One region of the Bacillus sp. CPT56D-587-MTF genome, then DNA from elsewhere that is predicted to be linked to it. Evidence: riboswitches for the same ligand, from Rfam matches in the RefSeq annotation. Region 1 holds a riboswitch; each other region holds the start of a gene.
The links. Region 1 has a riboswitch for thiamine pyrophosphate ahead of thiM (hydroxyethylthiazole kinase). Riboswitches for the same ligand answer to the same signal wherever they lie in the genome.
Positions count from the first base shown of each region.

Region 2: it holds a riboswitch for thiamine pyrophosphate, as region 1 does, so the genes downstream of both, tenA (thiaminase II) here and thiM (hydroxyethylthiazole kinase) in region 1, are expected to answer to the same signal.
Region 3: it holds a riboswitch for thiamine pyrophosphate, as region 1 does, so the genes downstream of both, tenA (thiaminase II) here and thiM (hydroxyethylthiazole kinase) in region 1, are expected to answer to the same signal.

Region 1 covers NZ_JBYTEF010000001.1:5,634,833-5,645,286, forward strand. Annotated here, with positions in the region: gene AC3WVZ_RS29115 (PTS transporter subunit IIBC) at 15-1,322, shown strand; gene AC3WVZ_RS29120 (endonuclease/exonuclease/phosphatase family protein) at 1,327-2,118, shown strand; gene AC3WVZ_RS29125 (YhgE/Pip domain-containing protein) at 2,424-5,399, shown strand; gene topB (DNA topoisomerase III) at 5,440-7,629, opposite strand; TPP riboswitch at 7,839-7,951, shown strand; gene thiM (hydroxyethylthiazole kinase) at 8,024-8,833, shown strand; gene thiE (thiamine phosphate synthase) at 8,849-9,508, shown strand; gene AC3WVZ_RS29145 (anaerobic C4-dicarboxylate transporter family protein) at 9,624-10,454, opposite strand, start outside.
Region 2 covers NZ_JBYTEF010000001.1:2,239,031-2,249,484, reverse strand. Annotated here, with positions in the region: gene AC3WVZ_RS11465 (heterocycloanthracin/sonorensin family bacteriocin) at 115-411, opposite strand; gene AC3WVZ_RS11460 (DUF3937 domain-containing protein) at 970-1,233, opposite strand; gene tenA (thiaminase II) at 1,631-2,320, opposite strand; TPP riboswitch at 2,448-2,553, opposite strand; gene AC3WVZ_RS11450 (D-alanine--D-alanine ligase) at 2,627-3,541, opposite strand; gene pdxR (MocR-like pyridoxine biosynthesis transcription factor PdxR) at 3,546-4,994, opposite strand; gene AC3WVZ_RS11440 (homoserine dehydrogenase) at 5,084-6,109, opposite strand; partial or broken gene AC3WVZ_RS11435 (esterase/lipase family protein) at 6,197-7,437, opposite strand; gene AC3WVZ_RS11430 (DUF3914 domain-containing protein) at 7,717-8,058, shown strand; gene AC3WVZ_RS11425 (lipoprotein BA_5634 family protein) at 8,124-8,795, opposite strand; gene AC3WVZ_RS11420 (ABC transporter permease) at 8,865-10,454, opposite strand, start outside.
Region 3 covers NZ_JBYTEF010000001.1:372,998-383,451, forward strand. Annotated here, with positions in the region: tRNA gene AC3WVZ_RS01850 (tRNA-Tyr) at 1-53, shown strand, start outside; tRNA gene AC3WVZ_RS01855 (tRNA-Gln) at 65-139, shown strand; tRNA gene AC3WVZ_RS01860 (tRNA-Lys) at 144-219, shown strand; tRNA gene AC3WVZ_RS01865 (tRNA-Leu) at 234-314, shown strand; tRNA gene AC3WVZ_RS01870 (tRNA-Gly) at 344-418, shown strand; tRNA gene AC3WVZ_RS01875 (tRNA-Leu) at 435-523, shown strand; tRNA gene AC3WVZ_RS01880 (tRNA-Arg) at 527-600, shown strand; tRNA gene AC3WVZ_RS01885 (tRNA-Pro) at 611-684, shown strand; tRNA gene AC3WVZ_RS01890 (tRNA-Ala) at 701-773, shown strand; tRNA gene AC3WVZ_RS01895 (tRNA-Ser) at 794-886, shown strand; tRNA gene AC3WVZ_RS01900 (tRNA-Ser) at 942-1,034, shown strand; tRNA gene AC3WVZ_RS01905 (tRNA-Met) at 1,055-1,131, shown strand; tRNA gene AC3WVZ_RS01910 (tRNA-Asp) at 1,135-1,210, shown strand; tRNA gene AC3WVZ_RS01915 (tRNA-Phe) at 1,219-1,294, shown strand; tRNA gene AC3WVZ_RS01920 (tRNA-Thr) at 1,305-1,377, shown strand; tRNA gene AC3WVZ_RS01925 (tRNA-Trp) at 1,384-1,454, shown strand; tRNA gene AC3WVZ_RS01930 (tRNA-Ile) at 1,465-1,541, shown strand; tRNA gene AC3WVZ_RS01935 (tRNA-Asn) at 1,550-1,624, shown strand; tRNA gene AC3WVZ_RS01940 (tRNA-Glu) at 1,626-1,697, shown strand; gene AC3WVZ_RS01945 (CBS domain-containing protein) at 1,826-2,245, shown strand; gene AC3WVZ_RS01950 (DUF3965 domain-containing protein) at 2,566-3,717, shown strand; gene AC3WVZ_RS01955 (hypothetical protein) at 3,958-4,290, opposite strand; gene AC3WVZ_RS01960 (SH3 domain-containing protein) at 4,296-5,450, opposite strand; TPP riboswitch at 5,720-5,831, shown strand; TPP riboswitch at 5,892-5,995, shown strand; gene tenA (thiaminase II) at 6,081-6,776, shown strand; gene AC3WVZ_RS01970 (ABC transporter ATP-binding protein) at 6,745-7,494, shown strand; gene AC3WVZ_RS01975 (ABC transporter permease) at 7,494-8,246, shown strand; gene AC3WVZ_RS01980 (ABC transporter substrate-binding protein) at 8,243-9,244, shown strand; gene tenI (thiazole tautomerase TenI) at 9,255-9,875, shown strand; gene thiO (glycine oxidase ThiO) at 9,868-10,454, shown strand, end outside.

The DNA of each region.
Region 1 (10,454 bases):
CAAATGGGAGGCATATGAAACTAGTAAAATTTAAAAAAGACACCGAAAGGTGGCTGAGTAGTTACGATTACTTTACTTCTGTACTTGGTGCACCTGCATTAAACATGGGAGTGTTCGTAGGGATTATCACAGGTTTCTTAGGAGCTACTTTATATAACAAATATTATAACTATAATAAACTGCCACAGGCATTAGCATTCTTTAATGGAACACGATTTGTACCATTCGTTGTAATTCTTTGGTCTACAGTTACTGCGATTGTATTATCACTTCTATGGCCATTCATCCAAAGTGGGTTAAATGAATTTGGTCGCTGGATTGCAGCTTCAAAAGATAGTGCACCAGTTGTTGCACCGTTTGTATATGGAACGTTAGAGCGTTTATTATTACCATTTGGTTTACACCATATGTTAACGATTCCGATGAACTATACAGAGCTAGGCGGAACATATACGATGCTAACTGGTTCAAAAGTTGGACAAGTTGTAGCAGGACAAGATCCATTATGGCTTGCATGGATTACAGATTTAAATAATTTATTAGCAAATGGAGATACGAAGGCATATAACGATTTATTAAATAATGTTGTACCAGCTCGTTTCAAAGCTGGACAAGTTATCGGCTCAACAGCAGCGTTAATGGGGATTGCATTTGCGATGTTCCGTAACGTTGATAAAGAAAAGCGTGCAAAATATAAACCAATGTTTTTATCAGCAGCATTAGCAGTATTCTTAACAGGTGTAACAGAACCAATTGAATTCATGTTCATGTTTATTGCTCCAGTATTATATGTTGTATATGCTATTACAACAGGACTTGCATTCGCGCTAGCTGATTTAATTAACTTACGTGTTCATGCATTTGGATTTATTGAGTTAATTACTCGTACGCCAATGATGGTTAACGCAGGTTTAACAAGAGACTTAATCAACTTTGTTATTGTTTCATTAGTGTTCTTCGGTCTTAACTTTACACTATTTAATTTCTTAATTAAAAAATTCAATTTACCAACACCAGGGCGTGCAGGTAACTATATTGATAATGAAGATGAGGCATCAGAAGGAACAGGAAATGTACAAGACGGTTCATTAGCAACAAAAGTTATCGATTTATTAGGTGGAAAAGAAAATATTGCTGACGTAGATGCTTGTATGACGCGCTTACGTGTAACAGTAAAAGATTTAGATGTTGTTGCACCAGAAGCACAGTGGAAACAAAATGGTGCTTTAGGGCTTATTGTAAAAGACAAAGGTGTACAAGCGGTATATGGTCCGAAAGCTGACGTATTAAAGTCAGACATTCAAGATATGTTAGGTGCGTAATAATATGAAATTGCTAACTTTAAACTGTCATTCTTGGCAAGAAGAGAATCAAATAGAAAAGATACAATACCTTGCTAAAGTAATTCAAGAAGAAGAGTACGATGTCATCGCATTGCAAGAAGTAAGTCAGTCCATACAAGCTGAAAATGTATGCGGTAACAAGAAAAAAGATAATTTTGGACTTTTACTATTAGAAGAGTTAAAAGCGCTACATGTAAAAGATTACAATATTACTTGGGATTTCTCTCATATTGGTTATGATGTGTACGAAGAAGGATTAGCAATTATAACGAAGCATAATATTATAAAAGAAGATACGTTCTTCATTTCAGAAAACGAGGATACAACGTATTGGAAAACGCGTAAAATTGTAAGTACAACAATTGCTTATAATGGTAAGGATATAACGTTTTACTCTTGTCATCTCGGTTGGTGGAATGATGAAGAAGAGTCATTCAAAGGTCAAGTCGATCGTTTGATGGAGCGTGTAGATAGCAATAAGCTCGCCTTCTTAATGGGGGATTTTAATAACAATGCTCGATTGAAAGGCGAAGGTTATGAGTATATGATGCAAAAAGGGTTGTATGACACATATGAATTAGCAATAGAGAAGGATGAAGGAACGACTGTCCAAGGTGAGATTGCTGGTTGGGATGAAAATAAACATAATTTGCGAATCGATCTAATATTGTGTAACCAAAGTAAAAAAGTTCATTCTTCAAAAGTTATTTTTAATGGTACAAACAGAAATGTAATTTCAGATCATTTCGGTGTAGAGGTTCAATTGGATATATAATAGAAGAAATCCTCACAGAGAATAAAAGCTGTGAGGATTTTTTTTAGGAATACAAGTATTTCCAAGAGAAAATACTTGTATTTTTTATGACATTTCATATATATTTGTTATTATTGAATGTAAAACCGATTTGGTCATTTTGTATTCATACTTTGACTCACTTCGTTATATAATGAAGTAAGTGAAAGTTAATGGGAAAAAATAGTACGTTTTTGGTTAATACACGATGTAGAAAGTGATATAATTGCAAAATGTATGTATCATTTTCTAAAGAAGGAAAAATATATAATTAGGTGATAACTTCTATGAAACAGATTTGGCGTATTTATAAGACAGATTTACGGAATGTAGCCAAACATTGGGCTGCAATTGTTATTGTTTTAGGATTAATGATTTTACCATCGTTATATGCATGGTTTAACATTAAAGCTTCTTGGGATCCATATGGAAATACAAAAGAGGTTCCCATTGCAGTTTCTAACCAAGATGCAGGTTCTAATTTAAGAGGGAAAGATATTAATATCGGGAAAGAGATTGTAGACTCCCTTAAGAAAAACAAAAATCTTGGCTGGAAATTTGTAGATGAAAAACAAGCAATTTACGGAGTTGAGCGTGGAGATTATTATGCAAGTATTACGATTCCAAAAGATTTCTCTGAAAAAATTGCAACTGTTCTGGATGAAAATCCTAAAAAACCAGAACTGGATTACTATGTGAATGAAAAAGTAAACGCGATTGCACCGAAGATTACAGCAAAAGGTGCATCAGGTATTACAGAAGAAATTAGTAAAAACTTTGTAAAAACAGCAAACGGTGAGATTTTTAAAATCTTCAATGACCTTGGAATCGATTTAGAAACAAACTTACCAAGTATCGAGAAAGTAAAAGATCTTGTCTTTAAGTTAGAAGCGCAGTTCCCAGAAATGAATACACTTATGGATAAGGCGTTAGATGATGCAACTCGAGCAGAAGATGTTGTGAAAGTAGCGCAAAAAGAGTTGCCAGTTGTAGAGAGTGTTATGAATGATGGGCAAGAAGCGTTAGGGAATTTAGATAAATTCTTTGCGAGAAATGATGAAACATTGCAACGTGCCCCAGGAACTATTAAGAATAATTTAATGGTAATGCAAAAAGGTTTAGATGGTGCGGCGGCAATTACGGATTTCTTAAAAAATCCATCATTTGATTCTAATCTGACACTTCCAGATCCAGCTAAATTCCCAGTGTTGCCTAATATAACTATTCCGCAAGTACCACAAATCCCAGAAATTCCAGCGTTACCGCAAGTGAATGGTGGGGGGTATAAAAATATTGCTAAAAATATTAATCAAACTGTAAATAATGTTTTTAGTTCGATACGTGTCGGAACAACTTATGCACAAGGTGTTATAAATGGGTTGCAAAATGGTAATTTTGATCCGGAAAAAGCGAAGCAAGATCTTAATAAGGTTTCTGAGACGCTGCAAGGTCGTGCAGATAGTGTTTCATATTTAATTGATGTCTTTACTAAATTTAAAGAGTCTGCATCAACTGATTTTGGAAAAGAATTCTTCCAAAAGAGAATAGAAAAATTAACAAACCTTAAATCAGCTATTGAAAATGCAAATGGTGGCGTTAAAGATATTGCCAATATTATTGGTACAGGACAAGAAGTGAAACAAGATGTAAGAGACGCTGCTAATAAAAAGTTAGATGCAATAAATAACTTGGTAAATCAAGCAGAAGCAGATTATAATGCTACGTTTGTAGCAGATTTCGAAAAAGCAGTAAGCACAGCTGAGCAATTGAAAAACACAGCTGAAAATGTAAAAGAAGATGCTCAGCAACTAAGAGGTAATTTAAATCAAGATATCAAAAAAGCAAATGAGTTAGTAAACCAAACAAATGAAGCATTAGACAGTGGTAGAGAAAAATATGATAAAGCTGTAAATGATTACAGCAGATTAAAAACAGAGCTTGAAAAAGCAAGAGAAGACTTAAGTAACAAAGGTGTTAATGGATTAGATTCTACAAAAGTAGCCTTAAATGATTTGAATGGGCAGTTCAAAGCAAGTTGGAATTTAGTTAATGACATGATTCCAGTTCTGGAAAGTACAAATAAAGTGTTAGCTGATGTGAATAGTGATAAAAATCTTAATGGCACAATTTCTAAGTTAAATAAAGCAAAAGATGGTTTGCAAAAAGGAATGGAGTTAACTGATAAAGGAATTGACGCTATTAATAAAGGTCAAAAACCAGCAGCTGATGTTATTGAAAGTATTAATCAAGTGTCTAAAAGTGTTTCGGGCCAAATTGGTGACATTTTAGCTAAATATGACTCAGAAATCACTCCAAATTTCAATGCAGCAATTGCTCGCACAAAAGAGATGTCTAAAAACACATCTCAAATTTTAAAAGAGGCAGACAAAAAGCTTCCAGATGTTAAAAAATTACTAGAAGATTCATCAAAAGGTTTAGTAGATGGTAAAAAGAAATTAGCAGACATTAAAGCTGAAATGCCAGCTACTGAGAAAAAGATTAAAGAATTAGCAGATAAAATTCGTGATTTTGAATCTGAAGAGGATTTAAAAGACATTATACGCTTATTGAAAAATGATGTTGAAAAGCAAAGTGATTACTTTGCGAATCCAGTAAATTTAAAAGAAAATAAATTATTTGCGATGCCGAACTACGGTTCAGCGATGTCACCATTCTATACAGTGCTTGCATTATGGGTAGGCGCATTATTAATGGTTTCATTATTAACGGTAGAAGTACACGAAGAGGGCGCGAATTATAAGAGCCATGAAATTTACTTCGGACGTTTATTAACATTCTTAACGATAGGTCTTTCACAAGCGGTTATCGTATCGATGGGAGATATATTCTTACTCGGTACGTACGTAGTCGATAAGTTCTGGTTTGTGTTATTTAGTTTATTTATTGGTGGAGTCTTCGTTTGTATCGTATACTCACTCGTTTCTATTTTCGGAAACGTTGGGAAATCGATGGCGATCATTTTACTTGTACTACAAGTAGCAGGATCGGGCGGAACATTCCCAATCCAAATGACACCAGCGTTCTTCCAAGCGATTTATCCGTTCTTACCATTCACATACGCAATTAGCGCAATTCGTGAAACAGTTGGCGGAATGCTTTGGGATATCGTAACGCGAGATTTACTTGTGTTAAGTGCTTTCGTAGTAGTTATGATTGTTGCTGCGTTATTACTGAAAACACCAATTAACAAATCAAGTGAAAAATTTGTTGAGAATGCAAAAGGAAGTAAAATCATTCACTAAAATAAAAGGTTCCTACCGATAGAGGTAGGAACCTTTTTGTTTAATCAAATTTTAATTTTTTTAATGCTTCTGCGAATGGGTTATTTAATGGTTCTTCTTCTTTTTTCTGTTGTTTCATATATTTTTGAACGTCGCGCTTATCAGCTTTGTTTCCAGATTCTTTTTTACGTCTTTCTTGGAATGTTGATAATTTCTCGCGATAGCCACATTTACATGCAAAGATTTGGCCTGCACCCTCACCACGTAATTCTAGTTTCTTCTTACATTGCGGACAGCGAGCGTTTGTTGTACGAGATACATTTTTACGATGACCACATTCACGATCTTGGCATACGAGCATTTTTCCCTTTTTGCCGTTTACTTCTAGCATTGGTTTACCGCAGTCTGGACAAGACTTCGTTGAAATGTTGTCATGTTTATATTTTTTATCACTCGATTTAATTTCAGAAACAATTTCTTTCGTATAGTTCTTCATTTCCGAAATGAATACTTCTTTCTTTAATTTTCCTTTTGCAATTGCTTCAAGTTTTTGTTCCCACTCACCAGTTAGTGTAGGTGATTTTAATTCTTCTGGTACTAAATCAAGTAATTGACGACCTTTTGATGTAATGTGAATATCTTTACCACGTTTTTCAATTAAGAAAGAATTGAAAAGTTTGTCGATAATATCTGCACGTGTCGCTACAGTACCTAATCCACCAGTCGATTTTAACGTATCAGCAAGTTGTTTATTTTGCGTATCCATATATTTTGTAGGATTCTCCATTGCTGAAAGTAAAGTTGCTTCATTAAAGCGTGCAGGTGCTTTCGTTTGACCTGATGTTTGCATAAGTAACTTTACAGTTAATGTATCGTCCTTTTCAATGTGAGGTAGAATCTGCTCTTTTACGTCATCAGTTACATCATCGTCTTCAAATCGATTTTCGTATACTTCCTTCCAACCAGCATGTAAAATCGTTTTTCCGCGTGCAATGAATGTTTCATTGCCGACCTTTGTGCGTAACGTTAGTTGTTCGTATTCGAATGCTGGGAATAAAACAGCTAAGAAACGTTTTACAACTAAATCATAAATTTTGCGTTCTTTATCTGTGAATGCTGAGAAGTTAACGTATCCTTCTGTTGGAATAATCGCATGATGATCGCTTACTTTACTATCATCAACAAATGATTTGTTAGGTTTGATAGGCTTTTGTAATACTTTATGTGCGAAGGGACGGTATTCTCCAACACCACATGCTTTTAGACGTTCTGGAAGTGTTCCAACGATATCAGATGAAATGTAGCGTGAATCTGTACGAGGGTACGTTAGTACTTTATGCTGTTCATACAATTTTTGCATAATATTTAATGTTTCTTTAGCAGAGTAACCGAACTTTTTATTCGCATCACGTTGCAATTCAGTTAAATCGTAAAGACCAGGAGAGAATGACTTCTTCTGTTTCTTATCAATTTCCACAACAGTAGCATTTTGTTTATCTAAACGTTTTACAATACCATCGATTTTTTCTTTATTAAAACTACGGCTATTGCCATTTGCATCTTGCCAAGTAAGTTTGAGCTTCGCCATTGTTTGAGCTTCGATGCCGTAGTAAGTTTGTGCTTTGAAGTTCTTTATTTCATCCTCACGACTAGCAATCATAGCAACAGTAGGGGTTTGTACACGGCCGCAATTTAACTGGGCATTAAAGCGAGTCGTTAAAGCACGAGTTGCATTAAGACCGATATACCAGTCAGCTTCTGAACGCGCAACTGCTGAAGCGTATAAATTGTCATAGGCTTTACCTGGTTTTAAATTTGCAAAACCATCTTTAATTGCTTTATCGGTTACAGAAGAAATCCATAAACGTTTGATTGGTTTATTTAGCTTAACTTTATCGATAATCCAGCGTGCGACTAATTCCCCTTCACGTCCAGCGTCTGTTGCTACAATAATTTCATTTACATCTTTTCTAAGTAGCTGACTTTTTACAGCATTAAATTGTTTACCAGTTTGTTTAATAACCGTTAATTTCAAACGCTCAGGTAGCATCGGTAAATCTTCTAAATTCCACTTTTTATATTTCACATCATAACTTTCTGGATCTGCTAATGTAACGAGATGACCTAAAGCCCAAGTTACAATATATTTACTACCTTCAAGATAGCCGTTTCCTTTTTTATCACACTTCAGTACACGAGCAATATCTCGTGCAACGGAAGGTTTTTCAGCGATTACAACGCTTTTTGACATATTAAAAACATCCTTTCAAATTTCCATAAGTTAAATATAGCATACATCTTCTTGAGATTCAGTTTCGCTCCATATTTCAGCTGTTTTTAATGGAGTTAACAAAATCCCAACTGATTAAAGTTTCACTTTATCAGTTGCCTCTATATCAAATAGAAAAGTAAAGAACTTGTTATTTTACTAGAATAAGAGTAGACTTTGAAGTAGATGAATAAGAAACACATGGGAGTTTGTGGATACAAACTGAGAGTATGGCTACTAGTCCGTCATTGACCATTTGAACCTGTTGGATAATGCCAGCGTAGGGAGAGTGTAAAAGCACATATTCAGGCACTTTGCGTACGCGTAAAGTGTCTTTTTGTGTATCTCCCATCATTATAGTTAGGAGATGAAAAGGATGAATATGAAAGAAATTAGTAAAGTAGTGGATTTGGTGAGAGAATCTAATCCGCTTGTTCATAATATTACAAATGTTGTTGTAACAAATTTTACTGCTAACGGTTTGTTGGCACTTGGGGCATCGCCTGTAATGGCGTATGCGAAAGAAGAAGTAGCAGAAATGGCTAGCATTGCTGGAGCGTTAGTATTAAATATGGGGACACTTCGTCCTGAAGAAGTAGAAGCGATGTTACTCGCGGGTAAATCAGCAAATGCGAACAATGTGCCAGTACTATTTGATCCAGTTGGTGCAGGAGCAACTTCGTACCGAACAGAAGTTGCGAGACATATTCCGGCTGAAATTGAGTTAGCAATTATCCGCGGAAATGCAGCTGAAATAGCAAATGTTATTAATGAGAAATGGGAAATTAAAGGGGTAGACGCTGGTACTGGAAATGGAAATGTTGTAAGTATTGCAAGGCAGGCAGCAGATGAACTAAATACAGTTGCGGTCATTACTGGAAAAGAAGATGTTGTTACAGATGGAGAGAGAACTATTGTTATTCGAAATGGTCACCCTATTTTAACGAAAGTTACGGGAACAGGTTGTTTACTAACTTCTGTAATAGGAGCATTTGTAGCAGTGGAAAAAGATTATGTAAAAGCAGCAGTAGCAGCATTAACGTTTTATGGTGTAGCTTCGGAACTGGCAGCTGCTAAGACCGTGGAAAAGGGACCTGGTAGTTTCCAAATTGAATTTTTAAATCAGTTAGCGAATACTACTTCTGGTGATATTGAGAAGTATGGAAAGATTGAGGAGTTAGAGTAAGAGGGAGTGAAAGAAATGGCACGCATTGAAATAGATAAAATGTCTAAGCTATTGCAAGTGTATTTTATTATGGGAAGTAATAACTGCACAAGGGATCCTTTAGCTGTATTGAAAGAAGCGTTAGATGGTGGAGTGACAATTTTTCAGTTTCGCGAGAAGGGGGAAGGTTCTTTAATCGGAGAAGATAGAGTGCGCTTTGCAAAAGAATTGCAGACGCTTTGTAAGGAATATAGCGTTCCTTTCATTGTAAATGATGATGTAGAATTAGCCATTGAATTAGATGCAGATGGTGTTCATGTAGGACAAGATGATGAAGGAATTACATCTGTTCGTGAAAAAATGGGAGATAAAATTATCGGCGTATCTGCTCATACAATTGAAGAAGCACGCTTTGCAATCGAAAATGGAGCAGATTATTTAGGCGTTGGACCTATTTTCCCAACGAGTACGAAAAAAGATACGAAAGCGGTTCAAGGAACGAAAGGATTAGCCTATTTTAGAGAACAAGGAATTACAGTGCCAATCGTTGGTATTGGTGGGATTACAATTGAAAATACAGCGGCAGTTATAGAAGCGGGTGCGGACGGTGTTTCAGTTATTTCAGCAATTAGTTTAGCTGAATCGGCGTATGAAAGTACGAGAAAATTAGCTGAAGAAGTAAAGAGAAGTTTGTAGGGAAGGACGTGTAGCATTTCAAGTGCTGCATGGAGAAATAGACTGCCCCAAAATTTAAACAAACATTTGATTAAAAAAGCACAAACCTTTTTAAATAAAGGTTTGTGCTTTTTCTTTAAAACATAATTGAAATTAAGAGCATTCCAATTCCGATAGAAGTGAATGTTGCGATTAGACCTGGAATCATAAAGCTATGATTTAAAACATATTTTCCAATGCCAGTTGTACCAGTACGATCAAAGTTAATGGCAGCAACGATTGTGCCGTAGTTTGGAATGAAGAAATATCCGTTTACTGCAGGGAACATCGCAATCAGTAGCGCTGGTGGAATACCAAGGGATAGTCCAAGTGGCATTAAGGCACGAACAGTTGCTGCTTGGCTGTACAGTAAAATAGATAGAATGAATAGTGCGATGGCAAATAGCCAAGGTGCACTTGTTACTAAATGCTGAATGGATCCTTGAATCATATTTAAGTTTCCATTAAAGAAAGTATCTCCCATCCAAGCGATACCGAAAATAGCAACAACTGCTGTTGCCCCCGCTTTAAAGACGTTACCAGACACAATGCTTTCTACATTTGGTTTACAGAAAATAATAATAAGAGCCGCGATAGTTAACATAACCATCTCAATTGTATTCGGCATGGAAAGACGGGCTAACTTCCCATCAACTATCCATCCTGGACGAAGTGCTTCAAATGAACCAAGAAGTACAACAAGGAAGGTTCCTACAAGGAAAAGGATAACTGATAATTTTGCGCCCTTTACACCTACAAATTCTTTTTTCTCTTCAAGCTTAGGAATCATTCCTTCTTTTAATCGTTTTAAGTATTCAGGGTCTTCATTTAATTCTTTTCCCATCTTACTAGCAACGAATGCTGCTAACATACAAGCAATGAAAGTGGAAGGAATACTCACTTTTAAAATATCTAATAAAGTGATTTT
Region 2 (10,454 bases), 3.4 Mb from region 1:
TTAATCAGCTTTCACCAATCGGGCTTTTATGGACAGTCCGCCACCTAACTTCTCTTTGCTCTCTCTGAATTTTAAGGAAGATTTTATTGCCCGCAAATAATGGGATAAATGTAATTAATATTCATACGTTACAATAGTACCGGTAGTATCAGTAAAACCATCAAAACAGTTAGAGCAACCACCACAGCCGCCACAACCTCCGCAACTTCCGCAACCAAAACAACCGAAGCAACCAATACAACGGAATCCACCACAACGAAATCCGCCACAACGACCACAACCGCCACAGCGACGAGCAGCATCTTCAATATAGTAATATGGATATTGGTTTTGCTGGTCCCAATAGACAATATTTCCAGATCGGTAATCATTAAGACTTAGCGCTTGTAGTTCTTGTTGAAACTGATTCATTTTCATAACCTCCGTTTATAAAATACAACCTCATCGATGCTTCCCTATGTTTCTGTTCGTTACATCTAAGTAGGAATAGCGCTACAAACTAAGTTCAATACGTACACCAACAAAGTATGACTTATCACTAAATGATGCACCTTGTTCATATACCTATTTTTGCTATGGGCTCATTTTTATAAAGTGAAACTTTAATCAGTGGGGTTTTGTTCATCCCCTACCTAACTTCTTTGCTTCCGCTGAATTTTGAGGTGGGGGGCTTACTGCCCGGCAAATAGCGGGATAAATAAAAATTAAAAAATATGAATTCTAGCGTCATATCTTCATACTTACTAAGTTCAATTAATTTCTCAATAATTATGATGCCATGTCCTATATATTTCCGTGTGCTGCTTAGATTTTTCTGTACTGTAAATGGCTTTCGCTATAACACCTCCAAGTGACCGGTTTCTATGACAGATAAGAAATTCCTACAAAGAAAAAAGCCCTAATTAGGGCTTTTCATTCTATTTCTCCAGCAAAACTCTCTATGAAATTCCTAATAGAAAAAAGACACACTTAGATTGATGCGTCTTTTTGTGATGCCTCTTTTGTGAAATCATATAAAGCAATTGCGCCTAAAAGAACAAGTATACCTTGAGGAACATCTAGCAAAATGGTTTTCCAAATTTCTGGAATTACCCATTTAATATCTGCTGCTGTTTCAAGATATGTTTGGAAATAGCTGATTGTAAAATTAATTATCCCTAAAAATACAAACAACGATAAACCAAATCGAATTAATTTCTTATTTGTAAACATATAACACCTCTCAAAATTCATTGGATATTCCTGCTTTTGCTTCTTTATATTTCCATATATTTATATCTAATTTTAACACATAAAGAACTCAAAAAAATACGATATGCATATTTGCATATCGTATTAACAACATTCCATGATAATTTAGGAATTCCTGCGAAGAAAAAACAACTCCGTTACAGCTAATAGCTCGGGTTTCTTTTCTTATTTAACTTCATACCACCAACATTTACGTTCTTTAATTGTAAAATAAATGTGACAGAAGTTTATCCAGTTAATGCGTAGACAAGTAAATGAGCTAAATTATCGATATTCTATTTCGCCATATCCGTAGCACTAATAACTTTACGCAAATTTGACAAGAAAAAATATATAGATAGGTATGATCCAGACCTATCTATAACATTACTTCTATTCTTTATCCAATTACGTCTTTTACGTCTGTATCCACTGGCCACTTTTCTAATGTATAAGCCATTTCCCAAAATGAATATTCATATTGACTGCTAATAATAAAATGCTGTTTCATACGTTTGCGGTCTGCCTCTGTTACTTTTTCAGCGATAGTATCTAAACGTGTAATTTGTTCTTCAACTAGCGTACGGAACCAATCAGATCCATAAGCAGAAATCCATTCGTTATAAATTGGCTCTTCCGGCTGGCACTCTTTTAAGCGTTCGCCAATTTCATAATACAACCAATAGCAAGGTAAAATTGCTGCAATGATATCTCCTAAATGCCCTTCATACGCAGCACGATACATATGTGAAGTATACGCATATGCAGTTGGCGCAGGAATAAAATTATCTTTTTCTTCTTTCGTTATCCCTAGTTTTTTAGCAAAATTCTCATGTAAAGATAACTCTGCTTCATATGTATTTTGAGCATGATGTGCCATACGAGCTGTCGTCTCTAATTCAAGAGCTTTTGCAGCTCCTAAAGTTTGTACTCTAGCAAAATGACTCAAATAATATGAATCTTGAAGCACATAATAACGAAAACTAGCTAAATCTAACGTTCCTTCACCAAGTTTTTTTACAAAAGGATGGTTAAAACTCGCTTCCCAAATTGAATCTACTTCTTTACGTAATGATTGTGAAAAAGTCATTTAAATCCCTCCAATAATGTATAAAATATAAGTATTTATCCACAATTATTAAAGCTGTAAAATAAAAAAACTTTCTTTACAGGCGTAAAGAAAGTGAAATTGACAGTATTTATTTACTCATTAAATAGCAACGTCTTTCCCACTTCCCTACGCTGGCATTAACCAGATCAGGTACTAAGAGTCTCAAAATCACATTTGATCTCAGCCTATAAAAGGCCCCCCTAGTGGATAAATATTTTGTTTTTATAATGTATTCATCATAGCATACTTCGTGAAACTGTCAAAAGAATTCGTTATATAATCTCCTTAAAACCCTTCTTCATTTCTAACTTTTAATGATGTTTCAATAATCATATCTAATAGTTTGCTATAACTAATCCCCGCTGCTTCTGCACTTTTTGGCAATAAACTTGATTGTGTCATCCCTGGTAATGTATTAATTTCCATTACATATGGAATTCCGTCCTTCACCATCATATCAACTCTTGCATAAACACTACACTTTAATGCTTTATAACAAGCAAGTGACGCTTTATTTACACGTTCCTTAATTTCTGCTGGAAGTTCGATAACTTCCTCAACTGTACTAGTATCATCATATTTTGCATTATAGTCAAAGAACTCGGCTGCATGTCGAATTGAAACTATAGGTAACTGTTTTCCATCCAGAATTGAACATGTAATTTCATCACCTTTTATATACTTCTCAATTACTACTTCAGAATCCCATTCGAATACAGTTTCTAGCATTGAGATCAATTCATTTTTATTGTAAACGATTTTCACTCCGACACTCGATCCGCCAGAGTTTGGTTTTACTACTAATGGAAATCCTAACTTATCTAACTGGTCAAGCTTTAGATCCTCCATTTTTGTAAGTTCAATCCAATCTGGTGTTTCTACACCTTCATAACGTAAAATCTTTTTCGAAATATTTTTATCCATACATATACTGCTAGATAACATATTACTTCCGCTATAAGGAATCCCTAAACTCTCCAGTGTTCCTTGAACTGTCCCATCTTCTCCGTATTTTCCGTGTAATGCGAGCAACGCAAAGTCAATGTCTTTCGCTTTTTCAATTAAATCCATTTTTTCATTTAATGTAATTGGAACTATTTCATATTTATTTTTATCTAAATGAGCAATCATTTCATTCCCCGTCATAATTGAAACTTGTTTTTCAGACGATACCCCGCCCATAATAACACCGATTTTCATTTTCTCAACTCCAAATTTCATTTTTTAATGTATCACCAATTATTTTAATTCCCCGAACTATTTCTTCTTCTTTCAAGCGCGAAAAACCTAATCGGAAAGTGTTCGCTCCTTCTCCATCAGAGTAAAAAACATCTCCAGGTGAAAACGTAACGCCTTTCTCATAACACTTTTGTAAAAGTGTGCGGGCATTCATATGCTCTTCTAGCTCTATAAATAAATGAAGTCCACCATCTCCAGTCATTCTTTTAAAAGGAATGTACTGGTTACATGCCCCGACAGCTAACTCATATTTTTTCTTATAAACAGATCTTGCCTTTTTTAAATATTTTTCAAAATATCCCTCATGTAAATATTGAAACAGAACAGCTTGATCTAGCGTAGATGTGTGAATCGTTCTTGCTCTTTTTACGCTTTCTAAATAATGAATCAGCTCTTTATCTGCAATAATCCAGCCTACACGTAAACCAGGGAAAAGTACCTTTGAAAAGCTACTAATATAAATCACATTATTGCCAGCTCCCGCAAAAGTTAATAATGGAGCTAAATGTGAACCTGAATAACGTAATTCTTCATTAAATCCGTCCTCTATAATAGGAACCTTGTATTTTGAGAATAACCTCATCAATTCCGTTCTTTTCTCTGAACTCGTAACAATACCGGTTGGATTATGATAAGAAGGAATTAAATAAGCAAAATCAAAATCTTTTTCACGCAAACTTTTTTCAACTTCATTCGTATCAATACCATCCTCATGCATATCAATCCCATGAACTTCAAGTCCATGTAAACGGAAAAGCTTAAGTGCAGCGTGGTGAGTTGGATTCTCACAAATGACACGCCCGGATTTTTTTGATAAAGAAGAGAGTACAATATCCAACCCTTCTGTAAATCCATTTGTAATTAGAATATCTTTATTCGAAATGTCTACACCTTTCATTTCCATGTAATGAAGTAAATAATTCATTAACGGTCTATATCCCTTTGCATATCCGTAGTTCAATACGATGTCCCCTTCAATGGACATACGAGTAAGAAAAGCTCTTTTGAAATTTTCAACATCAAATAGCTTCTCATCCGGGGCTATACTATTAAAAACAATCATTTCCTTTGCCCAACGAACACCATGTTTCATTAAATCTAATTCGTCCGCTAATGCGGTCACTGTATTAAGTTTATTTTTCCAATCTATTTCAACAGACGAAGTGTTAGATATATCCACCTTCGCAACAAAGTTCCCTTTTCCTTTAACTGCATAAATGAGTCCTTCTTGCTCTAAATCTGCATAAGCAGCGAGTACAGTGTTTCTACTCACACTTAGTAATTCACTTAGTTCCCTTGTTGATGGGATTTTTTGATCCCCGAGCAAATGCCCTTTCATAATCATCTTTTTCAAATAGTCTTTTAATTGAATATAAACTGGACGATCTTTAACAACTTTAAAATCCTTAAACAATTCCTTACCCCCTGCAATCATTTTTGCATATTTATTTCATTCTCAAAAGGTCCACGACATATGTATTTTTTATAAAGGGCGGTACGGTCTTACAAATCTTTTCGATATAAGTTAATTACATCTTTTAAAGCTGCAGCTGCAGCGCCTCGTGGATTAGAAGCCCCACCAATTGTAGTAACTTGTCCCATCGTATCTGTAAAGAATGTAATTCCTTTTTCGGTCCCATTTACATTTGCTAACGGATGATCTTTTTCTATTTCGCACGGTTCAACATTTAAATTCACATTGCCACCCTCATCCTTATATATTGATGCTATTAATTTAATAATTTTATGTTGTTCCTTAGCGTTTTGTATTTGCTGTTTTGTAACGTGCTCAATTCCTTTTATATGTATATCAGTAAGTGTTTTCTCTGTTTCCATTAAGCTGTTAGTCAAAAGTAACAATTTACACGCACTATCTGAACCACTTATATCTAATATAGGGTTTGTCTCAGCAATCCCTTTATTTTGTGCTTCTTTCAGCGCTTCTTCAAATGTCATATCTTCCTCATACATTTTCGTAAGAATATAATTAGTTGTTCCATTTAATATTCCTTCTATTTTATCAATACTGCAACCGGCTAAACTAAATTGTCCGATATCTAGTGTCGGCAGTGCAGCGGCTGTTGCACCGCTATATCGAATTCGTACATTTGCGCCTCTTGCTGCTTCATTTATTTCTCTCCAGTTTGTAACGAGCGCACCTTTAGAAATTGCTACTATATCCATCTGTTTCTCAATCGCTTGTTTCATATATTGTTTCCCTGGATTTCCATCTTTAAGATTTGTAACCGTTGATTCTACCAATACAGTACCACTTATGCTAGTTATTGCACGTTCCTTCGGATGATACTCTAAATATTTTTCAATTGCAGCGGTACCGCCACCATACATCAATAAATGATGAAGAGATAAGCCTTCTTCATTATGTATTGCAATATTTCTCCCTAATACGCCACTTACAACTAATTGAATCCCATATGTTTCATATATATATGAATATTTTTCATTTAATAATTTTATAAACTCTCTGCCTACTGTTCCGTATCCTGATAATACAACTTGAATTTTCATAATATCCCCCCATATTTTTCTACCAAATCCCTCTTTCAATATAATATAAAGCGCTCTCGAATTCCATCGAGAGCGCTTTATTATTACCTATTTCGGTAAACGTGATAGCTTTTCAGCAATTGTTCTATAAAACTCTTGAATGCTAGAAAAACCTAACGAGTCTGAAACACTTAACCCTACCATGTCGAGATGGTCCCAATTCGCTTTCGTTTCGATATGATTCCATTTTCCAACCTGTAATGACTCATTATTATTTACAGCAACATTAGAAGATGGTGCAATCATGGAATTTGTATTTACTACACCATCATTTTGCCACCAAGAAGTATCAACTAGCGGACGGTTTTCTTCATATCTCGCATAAGAACCTAAGAAAAATGCATTTCCCATTAACACTTTATTCATCGTTATATGAGGCAAATGTAAACCTGTTATAGGTGCTGCTTGTGATGCATGTCCACTATAGGATAAATAATACACATCTGGTTGCGTCTTTACCCAATTATTTAACTCCTTTGCACCATCTGTACTTAAATCCCACTGACTTATATCTTTTGTATTTTTCCAAAGTGAACTATTTAGAATACGATTACTATATTGGAAAAAGGACTCTCCAGCATTCTTCTTTATACCCCATTGATCCAATTTAAAATCATATAATGTAAATTATTGTTTCCTCCAAAGCTTGCAGCTGTAATGAGTAAATCTTTAACAAACGGCAGTAGAAGACTCCCATCCGCAAGTGTTGTACCGTTGTGAGGGGTTGCTAATGTTGTAACACTATGAACATATGATTTTCCGCCTTCAAATAGTGGTGATATTTTGGTGTTTGGGTGATTTTTCACATAATTCTTTTCTTCAAGACTACCTTCTTTTAATAGCTGTACTAATGTTCTAATCGTTTGTCCACCCATGCTATGTCCAACTAAATGAACTTTATTTGTTTCACTCCAATTCGGCGCAAAACCACTATAAGTTCTGCCAAAACGATTATGTCCATGTTTCTCAGCATGGACTGCACCATAGTCTACTGTCCCACCGCTAATTTGTGCATACAATTCACATGCACGATCCCAGTTACTAGAAACAGGTCCAACAGCTGCGGTATGTACCGTATAACCATTTCGTTTCAAATCTTCCTGTATATCATGAACACCACCCCAATATTTTACGCCAAGCATTTCTTCTCTACCCCATCCAGCAAATCCATTCACCAATATGATAGGATAATTATTTTGTTGCCTCTCTTCAGCGTATGATATTTTCGCTGCGAATGAACATACGGTCACTAATGCAAAAAAACATATTTTTAAAAATAACTTCCCCATACTTTCTCCCCCCTAATAAAACGTTTACATTTTTCTTTTTAACTAATTAACAGAATAATTTAACAACTTAAACATAATGTAAAGTATTTTATATACTTTGTATATATAGAAAACATATACAAATGTTGATAAATATTAATTCAAGTAAATATTTACTTTTTACAATATAACTTGTAAATCTATTTATTTAGATTTATAATTAGATATAGTTTCCTCATGTTAAAAAGATTTAAAAACCATAAGAAAACTAATCTCATTGCTTGAAAAGGAGGAAAAATCATGCAAATCGGATCAAATATTCATACATTGTCTCAACCTACTAAAATAACTCCATCTCATCTTGAGCATAATACCATCTCTTCTACTAAACTTGAAAGTAAGAAAATAAATGATCCTATCAAGTTTGATATTCGTTTATCTGAAAAAGAAATGAAACAGCCTGAGCATAAATTTAATGAATTAGATTTATGGAAGATGCTAAAAGATAAAGGTGTTCCTTTATGGATTATACTTGAAATGCTACAAAAGGCTCGTAAAGAAAAAGAAGCACAAAATAATTCAGTTCAAAATTCAAATGCGATTGAAGAAACGAGTGAGACTCGATTAAATGAAGTAATGTAAGTTATTTAAACGGTATTAAAAAGAGCTCGAGGTTGATAAAGTATCCATCAACCTCGAGCTCTTTTTTAAGATTTTTCTCCAATCGTTACAAACTGAATTGATACCTCATCTCTATAACCTTCAATTAACTTTCTTACTTTTACTTTTTCATTAATCAACGTATTATCTGTCGATATTTTAGGGTTTTCATCACCTAATGACTTTTTCAAGTGTAGAAGTTGCATATTCGTTTCATTTGCTTTTATTTCTTTATACACACTATTTTTCGCCACAACGATATACCATAGTGCTCCATAGTCACGTTTATTGCCAAGCCAAGCATCACTACCATATGTAACAGGTATCTTGTTTCCTTCTATTTCAATACTTTTTATATTCTTTTCTTCTTCATTTATAAATAATAGGGAACTTTCTTTTGGAAAATTCGGCAACGTATCTAACGTTTTAGAAAGGGATGCTTGATCACGTTTACGAAAAAGCTTTGCATTCATCATCGCTTGTGCAGTAGATTCATTTATTATCAGAACCCTTTTTTGGTCAAATCTACCTGTTTTCACTGCAAAAGCTTCCTGTTCTTTCGTGTTTTCCTTATAACGATTCATAATTGCTCCAGTATGATTCTCATCTCCAATGATTAACACACCGTTAGCTGGAAATCTGTTTTCGTTTTTAGAGCATGCACTTACACTTAATAACAATAATATACTTAATATGAAAATAGATAATTGTTTTTTCATCACAGTTCCTTCCATAACTTCAAATTGTTTTTTTACATGCTTTTCTGCAATCTTACTTGCTGATTTTCTCTATTGTTCCATTGTCTTATGAAGCTTTTGTAAATAACGCCAACGAGTTATAAAGAAATATAAAACTTGTATACATATAAATGAAATTAAAATGACGATAGAGCTATTTAGAATAGAAAAATCGACTAATTGTTGTAATGCCATATAAGCGACTACAGTATGTATTACTGCAACGACAATTGGTAAGAAAAACATTAATAATAACTGTCTCGTTACAACTTTCTTTAGCTCCCGTTTACTTAACCCCATTTTCGAAATCATTTTATACTGCTGTTGATCACGATTCAAATCAGTATATAATCGGAAATAAATAAAACTAGCAGCAAATGTGAAGAAAACGATTCCGACTAAAACACTAGCCATAAGTAATAACCCATTCGTTTGTTTTGCACTTAACAACTCTATTGTTAGTGCTCTAAATTCAAAATGTATATCTCTAGGTTCTTGATCAAATATATTATTTAATTGGTTTGAAACCTCTTTCGTTTTTATCCAATCATCTACAACAAATCCGTAAGTACGATATTGAATAATATCTTCATTATCTGGACCACTATTCAGTGGAATTCCATCATATACATGATCTTGAATAGCAATATATATCCCTTTCGTATCATGTGGCAAAACTAAATTATCGACAGTTTTTTTCACATGAAATGTCTTTGTCCAATCGCCTTGAATGACTTCAATATTCTTCTTATAATCACCATTTTTAAATTCTTGTTTTTGTGATACCATTCCAGGAATTAATAACATTTCATCTTCTTTTTCAATCGTTTCTTGTTGATACCCTAGTGCTCTCGCAAGTTCGTTATATTCACTTAATTTCATTACATATACATTACTTTCTGTATATATATATGAAGATGAAGCCATTCGATACGGAATATTAGCATCAGCCAGATGGTTTTTTATAATAGAGAGATGTTTATCCGCTATTTTGTTGTTTTCAGGAGCCATGTATAGTAATGTATACGGATTCGTCATCCTTACTAAATCTTTATTTCCAAGAGCAGCTGTCGTGCCAATTGCTGTAAAAGCAACTGCTGATATAATAGATACTATAAAAAACATTGTTGCATTATCTTTCATACGATAAATTAATTCTGAAAATGTTAGTATATTTGTTCTCTTTAAAAAGAAAGTTTCTCTCCTTTTAGCAAGGTGCAATATATAAACACTACACTGTGTATATAAAAAATACGTTCCTATAATTACTAGGAGCACACCTATTCCAAGCGTAATAAAATTAGTACTTGGTATGAAGCGAAATACTGAAAAATATCCATATCCTATACTAATTAAAGAAAGTAGCGATAATAAAACTGAAGATTTCGGTTCAGGTTTTGGCTTTTCCTCTGCTCGAATAAGTTCCACAAGTTCCGTTACTTTTATCATTTTAAATGTAAATAATGAAACAATTAAAAACAAGAAAAGAAATGTGATAACTGTTAATAATACAGCCCGCACTGGTATATAAAAAGGTAAACCATTATTAATCATTAATACACTTGCACTTATCAATAAGACTAGTTTAGAAAATATGAGTCCAATGAAAATCCCTATACAAATTGAACCAAGTCCAATCAA
Region 3 (10,454 bases), 5.3 Mb from region 1:
ACTGTAAATCCGCTCCTTCGGGTTCGGCAGTTCGAATCTGCCCCCCTCCACCATTCTTAATTAATGGGCTATAGCCAAGCGGTAAGGCAACGGACTTTGACTCCGTCATGCGCTGGTTCGAATCCAGCTAGCCCAGCCATTAAGAGCCATTAGCTCAGTTGGTAGAGCATCTGACTTTTAATCAGAGGGTCGAAGGTTCGAGTCCTTCATGGCTCACCATTTTAATGAAATATGCGGGTGTGGCGGAATTGGCAGACGCACTAGACTTAGGATCTAGCGCCTTTGGCGTGGGGGTTCGACTCCCTTCACCCGCACTTTTAATAAAATAACTCATACATGTCTTGCGGAAGTAGTTCAGTGGTAGAATACAACCTTGCCAAGGTTGGGGTCGCGGGTTCGAATCCCGTCTTCCGCTCCAATTTTCAATATGACATGCCGGGGTGGCGGAACAGGCAGACGCACAGGACTTAAAATCCTGCGGTGGGTGACCACCGTGCGGGTTCGACCCCCGCCCTCGGCACCATATGCGCCCGTAGCTCAATTGGATAGAGCGTTTGACTACGGATCAAGAGGTTAGGGGTTCGACTCCTCTCGGGCGCGCTTTTATTAACGGGAAGTGGCTCAGCTTGGTAGAGCACCTGGTTTGGGACCAGGGGGTCGCAGGTTCAAATCCTGTCTTCCCGATATTCCCAAAAAACATGGGGCCTTAGCTCAGCTGGGAGAGCGCCTGCCTTGCACGCAGGAGGTCAGCGGTTCGATCCCGCTAGGCTCCACTTTATTTAATATATGTCTCGGAGGTATACCCAAGTTCGGCTGAAGGGATCGGTCTTGAAAACCGACAGGCGGTGAGAATCGCGCGGGGGTTCGAATCCCTCTACCTCCTCCATTTTTTCTTTAATGGCTTAGACATATAATAATAAAATATTTATTTTTTCCTTCATGGAGGTATACCCAAGTTCGGCTGAAGGGATCGGTCTTGAAAACCGACAGGCGGCGAGAGTCGCGCGGGGGTTCGAATCCCTCTACCTCCTCCATTTTTAAAACTTTATATTGTCGCGGGGTGGAGCAGCACGGTAGCTCGTCGGGCTCATAACCCGAAGGTCGCAGGTTCAAATCCTGTCCCCGCAACCAAATGGTCCCGTGGTGTAGTGGTTAACATGCCTGCCTGTCACGCAGGAGATCGCCGGTTCGACCCCGGTCGGGACCGCCATTTATGTTGGCTCGGTAGCTCAGTCGGTAGAGCAGAGGACTGAAAATCCTCGTGTCGGCGGTTCGATTCCGTCCCGAGCCACCATTTTTTTTATGCCGGCTTAGCTCAATTGGTAGAGCAACTGACTTGTAATCAGTAGGTTGGGGGTTCAAGTCCTCTAGCCGGCATCATTTAGGGGCATAGTTTAAAGGTAGAACTGAGGTCTCCAAAACCTCCAGTGTGGGTTCGATTCCTACTGCCCCTGTAAAGTATATGGGCCTATAGCTCAGCTGGTTAGAGCGCACGCCTGATAAGCGTGAGGTCGATGGTTCGAGTCCATTTAGGCCCACCATATATTATTCCGCAGTAGCTCAGTGGTAGAGCTATCGGCTGTTAACCGATCGGTCGTAGGTTCGAGTCCTACCTGCGGAGCCATGGCCCGTTGGTCAAGTGGTTAAGACACCGCCCTTTCACGGCGGTAACACGGGTTCGAATCCCGTACGGGTCATACCAAAAAGAGTCAGCATTATGCTGGCTCTTTTTTATTTTGTTAATCCTTTTTATTACGTTACTTTCCAGAAATAAATAAAGGAATTTTGGAAAAGCTATGGTATGTATAAAAAGGAGGAAATCATAATGACACGAGTGAGAGACTTAATGAGTACCCATATTGTACATTGTACACCGCTAGACAATGTATATGAGGCAGCTGTAAAAATGAAGGAAGAATCGATTGGATTAATTCCTGTTGTTGAAAATGAGCAAGTTGTTGGGCTTGTTACTGATCGTGATTTAGTCGTTCGAGGGATTGCTGAAAAACATCCTGGATCTAATAAGATTACAAATGTAATGACAACAAATATTATCTCAGTTTCTCCAAATGATTCTATTGAAAAAGCTACAGAGCTAATGGCACAGCATCAAATTAGACGATTACCAGTAGTTGATAGTGGTCAACTTATTGGCATGTTAGCACTAGGAGATTTAGCTATAAGGGAATCAGCAGATGATCAAGCTGGATTTGCCTTGAGCGAAATCTCAGAGCGTACAGAGTAAATTGAAACTTTCATTAACCGAGAGTTTAATGGTCACTCATAAAGAGCTAAATTATATATAAATTTCAGATACATTATTCTAGTATATATGGATTAAACTAATATGTTAGCGTGATGTATCTGAGACATTATATAATAAGTATGTGGTTAATAATTTCGACATTTTTTAAAATTTGTTATTCTTAATTTTTAATAAGAGAAAAGATGATATACTGATAGATATAAGCATTATGAGAGATTTTGAATATAACAATATTAATTTTTAGTGGTGCGATAATAAATTAATATTTCCTACATAGATGAAAAGGGAAGGGGAATTATATGAAGGCTGTACAGGGCGATCCAAATTGGAATTTGGTTACAGATACATATATAGAACCAAATAATTTCGCTGAATTATTTTCTTTGCTTGTACCTTGTCACCCAAAAGGTGAGGGGAAAGAACGAACTATATTAGTATGGAAAGAGAAAGAATTTTATAAAGAAGAAAATTTAGCGGCATTTATCGTATATGGCATGAATAAAGCAAAGAAATTACCGCAGTTTCATAAAGATGAAATTCCAACTTTAGTGCGTATTCTTCGCTTATGCCAAGAGATTGGTTGGTATGAAGAGGCAAATGATTTTATGATAGCGCAAGGATTAGCTGAGTTTGTTCATACTTCATTGGAATATGAAACATGGGATCTTTTGACGCAATCAGTTGCTTTAAATTATTTAATTATTAAATATCGTATAGGTGAATTGACAGATAGGGATATTGAAATTTGGGATAGAGTTAAATTTAATGAGAAGTGTATAACCGATTGTAAACATTTATTATCTCATAAAGAAGTATTGGAATTTACATTCTTTTATATGTGCAAGAGAGCGAAATCATTATCAAAAGAGCAATTAAATAGTGATATGATGAGTTTAGCAATGTATTGTAATACTTTTGTATATGATTTGTATACACATGATTTATTACGGAAATATCGTAAGTGTACAGATTTCCTATCATATTATGGACCTAGTCAGGCAGTTTTAGCATGTCAAAGAGCTGTATTATCTCAAATTTCCGATCGCTTAGACCCATTAAAGACAACGCATGTAGATGATTATTTATATGTGATGAAAGAAATGATGGAGCATATGACGATAGGAGTAATGGATCGATATGGTCATTTTATTGGAAAGCTACTATCTTATGTGCCATTTTTCGAAATGATACAAGTTCCACAGCATGCATATTATTGTGAAGAATTACTGTATATTTGTAAGGGCATTGAATATAAAGAAGAAACACTACGCAATTATATATTTATACAATTACATGATTGTTTACCATCATTTTTTAGGCTATTTCTTAAAAATAAGCGTTACGCAACGATTCATGATATTCTTTTCTATTGGTGCGATGACGAACAACGAATGAGCTTAGAGAAAAAATATAATCTAAGCTTTATTTATGAAAAATATGCTTGTGGATAAACAATATTTTCGATATGAAAAATTAATATAAATTAAAAAGGATCTCCAGTTTATGTGAGATCCTTTTTTGTTAGTAAAACAAGGAGAAAGTGATTAAGACAAGAAACAACATTCCATATAGGAGAAGTTGTGCAGTATAACTTCCTTGTATACCAAAAAAAGTATTGGCTTTCTTATACAAATGCAATATGTATTTTATTGGAGCATCTTTGAAAGATTGGTACACAGTGTCTCCTCTTTCTAAGCTTCTTGTTCTTGTTTTTGGTTATAAGGGACATTAATATATCTAGCTACAAATAATAAAACAGCCATAAAGAATACTGGAAATACAGTAGATAAATAAAAGCCATTACTAATTATATTTGTTATGAGAGCACTCAAAAGAAAAATAGCATTATAAATATGGGCAATTTTTTGTTTTAGTTGCACTTGAAATGATTCCATCATAATTTCTAATGCAACAAAAGCAATAATAATAGATAAAAATACAATGTTTGTATTGTAAATGATTAAACAACAGATTAAACCTAAAAAGGCTACGTATTCAATTATAAGAGGTATATTGCGTGGCATACAATTTACCTAACTAAATATGGCAGTGGATTTACTGCATTTGTTTTTTCAAAATTCCATTCTCCATTATGTAATTCAAAATGAAGATGTTGCCCGTATGAATGACCTGTGTTTCCCATATGACCTATTAATTGTCCAGTCTGTACTTGATCACCAGCTTGTACAGTGCGATCCTTCATATGAGCATAAACAGTTGTATATAATTTCCCATTGATTTGATGCGCAATGAAAACAACATTGCCATAGCTAGCTGAATAATAAGATTTCACAACTTTACCTGCAGCAGCAGCTTGGATAGAGACGTTTCCTGGAGCGGCAATATCTATACCATAATGCATTTGTTCCCAGCGTATATCAAAGGTTGAGCTAATTCTTCCTTGAGCGGGGAATTTGAAAGCAGCTGGAATTGATGAAGGCTGATCTGTTTTAGCTTGTGGTTGATTTTGTACTACATAGTGTTTTGCTACATATCCGTATCCTGTGCCAAAACGAATTTTATACCAAGTACCTACAGTTTCTACTACTTGTACTTGAGTACCGTTTTGTAATGAACCGAGTAGAGCGCTACTTGTACTAGCTGTGCTACGTACATTTAGATTAGGTGTTGCAACAGTATATTTTGTATTATTTTGAACGGTGATTCCTTTTACTAAGGGTTGTGAACCATTAGAGATGAATGCTTTTTGTACGTAACCTGTTTGGCCATTATGTGATATTTTATACCATTCGCCTTGATCTTCTTGAACGGTAATAAACTTACCATTTGGTAATACATCTAAAATGGAAGATTCTAAATTAGGTTCAGAGCGAACGTTTAATGCATTAGCATTAACGATGTATTGATCATTAGATTGAAGTTTGTTTTTTAGTAAAATAGCATCTTTTTGTACATAACCTACTTTATTATGAACAGATACTTTATACCAACCATTAGTTGTTTCAATGATGTTCACTTTTGTATTAAAGCGAATTGTATCAATTGATGTGCTTTTTACGTTATCTTCTGTATGTAATGCTACTTGATCGACTTTGACATACCCAGTTTTAATATTAGATAATTGTTCAGCGTTTGCTTTTTGTACATTTGTTTCACCCATAGAAGGAAGTAAAGAAGCAATCGCTACAGTAGTTGCTGTTAAAGCAGTAGCTTTCATATTCATGGAATAGAGACCTCCTCTAGTTGTATAGTTGTAATTTTATTATAGTATAAAGATATAATATAGTGGGGGTATTCACATAAATGTAATATGAAATCAATATAAAAATAAATTTTTTGAGGATAATGATTCCTTTTTATACAATTAATTGGGGTTTTATTTTCTAAAATAGAATGTATGTATTGTATAATTTTGATATTATGTTGGCAATTAAGAAAATTAAAAAAGTTGATGATGTCTTATTAGGGTGTTATACTGACAGTGATAATTTTATAGTTTGCTAGGAGAGCTGGTGTTGCCAGCTGAGAGTAGGCCGTAAGCCTTTGATCCTTTTTATTACCTGATCTAGATTATGCTAGCGTAGGGAAGCAATTCGGACACTAACAATGAGTCCCCGTTTCTTTGCGTATAGAAACGGGGCTTTTTTATTTGAAAATTTCATATTGAAACCACTAGGGGTGCTTGACTTGCTGAGAGAGGAATAATCCTTAACCCTTACAACACCTGATCTAGGTAATACTAGCGAAGGGAAGTGGAACATCGAATAAATGTATAACTTTATTTGCTGTAACCACTTCTTATATATAGAAGTGGTTTTTTATTTAGATACATATATTGAAAGGGGATAGAGAAATGAAATTTTGCGATAGATTATTAGAAACTGTGCAACCGGTTTGGGAGATGAGTCATAATCATCCGTTTGTAGTGGGTATGGGAGATGGCACGTTAGAAAAAGATAAATTCCAGTATTATATTATTCAAGATTATTTATATCTGCTAGATTATGCAAAGTTATATGCGATTGGTGTTGTAAAAGCAACGAATCCACAAGTAATGGGAAAGTTCGCTGAACAAATTGATGGAATATTAAATGGCGAAATGACAATCCATAAACAATATGCAAAAAGACTTGGAATTTCTATAGAGGAGATAGAGTCTGCGAAACCATCTGCTAAAAATTTAGCTTATACAAATTACATGATGTCTGTATCTCAAAATGGCACACTTGCGGAATTAATAGCAGCGCTTCTTCCATGTATGTGGAGCTATTGGGAAATTGGAAAGCGTTTAAATGATATTCCTGGAGCAAGAGATCATGAGTTTTTTGGTGAGTGGATTCAAGGATATAGTTCGGAAGAATACGGTAATCTTTGTATTTGGTTAATAGATTTATTAAATGAAATGGCAGTTGGAAAGTCTGAGAAAGAACTAGAAAGATTAGAGGAGATCTTCTTATATTCCAGTCGATTTGAATATTTATTCTGGGATATGTCCTATCGTAAGGAGATGTGGGGATTTGAGGAGCAAGAACATACTACAGTTTCATAATGTTTCTTTTCATTACGATGAGAAACCAATCATCCATGAATTAAATGCTTCTATATATGAGAAAGAGTTTGTCAGTATTATCGGACCGAGTGGATGTGGAAAAAGTACTTTATTTCGCCTTATTACAGGTCTAGAAAAGGTAAGTACTGGACAGATAGAACTGACAGAAACAAAGAACCATCCTGTAGGATATATGCCGCAAAAAGATATGCTTTTGCCGTGGAGAACAATTATTGAGAATGCTGCCCTGCCGCTAGAGTGCCAAGGTGTACAGAAGAAAGAAGCAGAAGTAAAGGCAAAGGAACTGTTACATAAATTTGGTTTGCAAGGGTATGAGCAAAAATATCCGAAAGATTTATCTGGTGGGATGAGACAACGTGTATCTTTTATTCGAACTTTATTAACAGGCGGGGAGATATTGCTGTTAGATGAACCATTTAGTGCGTTGGATGCTTTAACGAAGACCTCTTTGCAAGAATGGTTGTTTGAACAATGGCAAGAGTGGGAAAAAACAATTTTATTCATTACTCATGATGTTGAAGAAGCGTTATTTCTTTCAAACAGAGTTTTAGTAGTGGAACAGCAGCCGATAACGACTTTGACTGAGCGGACTGTACCGCTTGATCATAACAGAACACGAAAAGATTTATATAAACCGGAAGTATTAGCGCTGAAAGATGAGCTTCTTAGTATGTTACAAAGGCAGGTACTTGTGTGATGAACCGATTGAAAGAATTAGTTCCTGCTATTACACTTTCTAGTATTTTACTAGCTGTGTGGGAAATAGGAGCAAGAATTGTAGATGAGATGTACATTTTACCGTCACCGTCTGCGATTGTAATGAAGATATGGAAACTAAAAGACATATTATTTACAGTTCATTTACCTGCAACGTTATACGTCGTTTTAATAGGTGTTGTTATCTCTAGCGTATTAGGTGTAGGGCTAGCGATGTTAATGAATGCGAGTACATGGATGGAAAGAGCATTTTATCCATTATTAGTTGCTTCACAAACGATTCCAATTACTGCGCTTGCTCCGCTATTTGTTTTATGGTTTGGATATACAATTTGGAGTAAGGTTGTTGTCACAGTTTTAATTACGTTTTTCCCAATTGCGGTCAATACGTATGATGGACTGCGTAGTACGAAAAAAGAATGGGAGGAGCTCTTAGTTACATATGGAGCAACAAAAAGAGATATTTTTCTTAAATTAAAGTTGCCGTCTGCTCTTCCTTATTTTTTCTCAGCTTTAAAAATTGCAGTTCCGCTTAGTGTTATCGGAGCAGCAATTGGAGAATGGCTCGGTGCACAAGCTGGGCTTGGATATTTCAGTAAGAGAATGATGACGCAGTTAGATGGAGCTGGCGTATTTGCACCTATTGTATTGTTATCATTATTAGCTATTTTCTTCGTCGTAATTATTTCCATATTAGAAAAGAAATTCATTAGTTGGAGGAAGCATTCATGAAATTTTTAAAACGCATCTTTGTGTTTACATTATTAATTGCAATAATTGCAGGATGTTCGAGTAATTCAGCATCAGACAAAAGTAAAAAAGAGAAAGAAATAACAGTCATGTTAGATTGGTATCCAAATGCGGTACATAGCTTTATCTATGCAGCAATTGAAAAAGGATACTTTAAAGAAGAAGGTGTAAAGGTAAATATTAAATTCCCTTCTAATCCGACTGATCCATTAACGCTAGCAGCAGCAGGGAAGGTGACAGTTGGCTTGTATTATCAGCCAGATGTTGTTATGGCGAGAGCGAATGAGCAAATTCCAGTGAAATCAATTGGGGCTGTCGTACGTTCACCATTAAATCATGTTGTATCACTGAAATCAGCGGGCATTCAATCACCGAAAGATTTAGAAGGAAAAACAGTAGGATACTCTGGAACACCATTAAGTGAGATGTATTTAAAAACGATGGTAAAAGAAGCTGGTGGTAATCCTAATACAGTGAAAGTAGTAGATGTTGGCTTTGATTTAGTACCAGCATTAATTACGAAGAAAGTAGATGCGGTAACAGGGGCATACATTAACCATGAAGTACCTGTTATGCGTCATGAAGGCCATGAACCAGCGTACTTTAATCCAGCTGATTACGGAGTACCAAACTATCATGAGCTTGTGTTTGTAACAGGTGATAAAACGTTGAAAAAAGATAAAGAGGCGTTGCAAGCTTTCTTACGTGGTACGAAAAAAGGCTATGATTTCATGAAGAAAAACCCAGATGAAGCATTGAATATTTTATTAAATCATCAAGAAAAAGAAAACTTCCCACTTGTGCCAGAAGTTGAAAAGGAAAGTATGAAAATTTTATTAGAGAAGATGGAAACGAAAGATGAGCCATTCTTATCAGATTCAAAAGAATCTTGGGAGAAACAAAATAAGTGGCTGAAGGACAAAGGAATGACGAATGAAACCGTCCCAGCCGATGAATTATTCGAAAATATTTTAAAGTAGGCGAATGAATATGAAAAATGAGCTCCACGTAATCTCAAATGGCCATATGCCATTCGAAGAGTTAGTGAATGTAGCGATGCAAATTGAGAGTGAGATTGATTATTTGCATATTCGTGAGCGTGAGAAGAGTACGAAGGAATTATATGAAGGTGTGGAAAGTCTATTAATGGAGGGCTTTCCAGCTTCTAAAATTGTCATAAACGATCGAATTGATATTGCAATTTTATTAAATATTCCTCGTGTTCAACTAGGATATCGAAGTACAGATGTAAAGTCAGTGAAAGAAAAGTTTTCGTATTTGCATGTCGGTTATTCTGTGCATTCGCTAGATGAAGCAATAGTAGCTTTTAAAAATGGAGCGGATTCACTCGTTTATGGCCATGTATTTCCGACAGATTGTAAAAAAGGTGTGCCAGCGAGAGGGCTTGAAGAAATTTCAGACATTGCAAGGTGTTTATCTATACCGATTACAGCAATTGGAGGAATTACCCCAGAAAACACAGTGGATGTTCTTACTAACGGTGTAAGCGGTATAGCAGTTATGTCTGGAATTGTAAGTAGTAGTAACCCGTATAGCAAAGCGAAATCTTATAAGGAATCAATAAGAAAGTGGGCGGAAAAACATGTGTGAGAAGTATGATGTAGCGATTATTGGTGGTGGTGTAATTGGTAGTTCAGTTGCACATTTTCTAGCAGAAAGAGGACATAAAGTAGCGATTGTGGAGAAGCAAAGTATTGCATCGGAAGCTTCAAAAGCAGCTGCTGGTTTACTTGGTGTTCAGGCAGAATGGGATGCGTATGATCCTCTATTTGAACTTGCTAGAGAAAGCCGAGCTATATTTCCACAACTTGCAGCAGTTTTACGTGAAAAGACGGGTGTTGATATTGGATATGAAGAAAAAGGAATTTATCGTATTGCTCAAAATGAAGATGAGAAGGAAAGAATTCTTCACATTATGGATTGGCAGCAGAAAACAGGTGAAGATTCTTATTTTCTAACGGGAGACCATGTGCGGGAAAAAGAGCCATATCTATCCGAATCTATTATAGGAGCAGTATATTATCCGAAAGACGGTCATGTTATTGCACCAGAGCTTACGAAAGCATTCGCACATTCTGCAGCGATTTCCGGTGCTGATATATATGAACAGACAGAAGTATTTGATATCCGTATTGAAAATAATAAAGTGACTGGAGTTATTACAAGTGA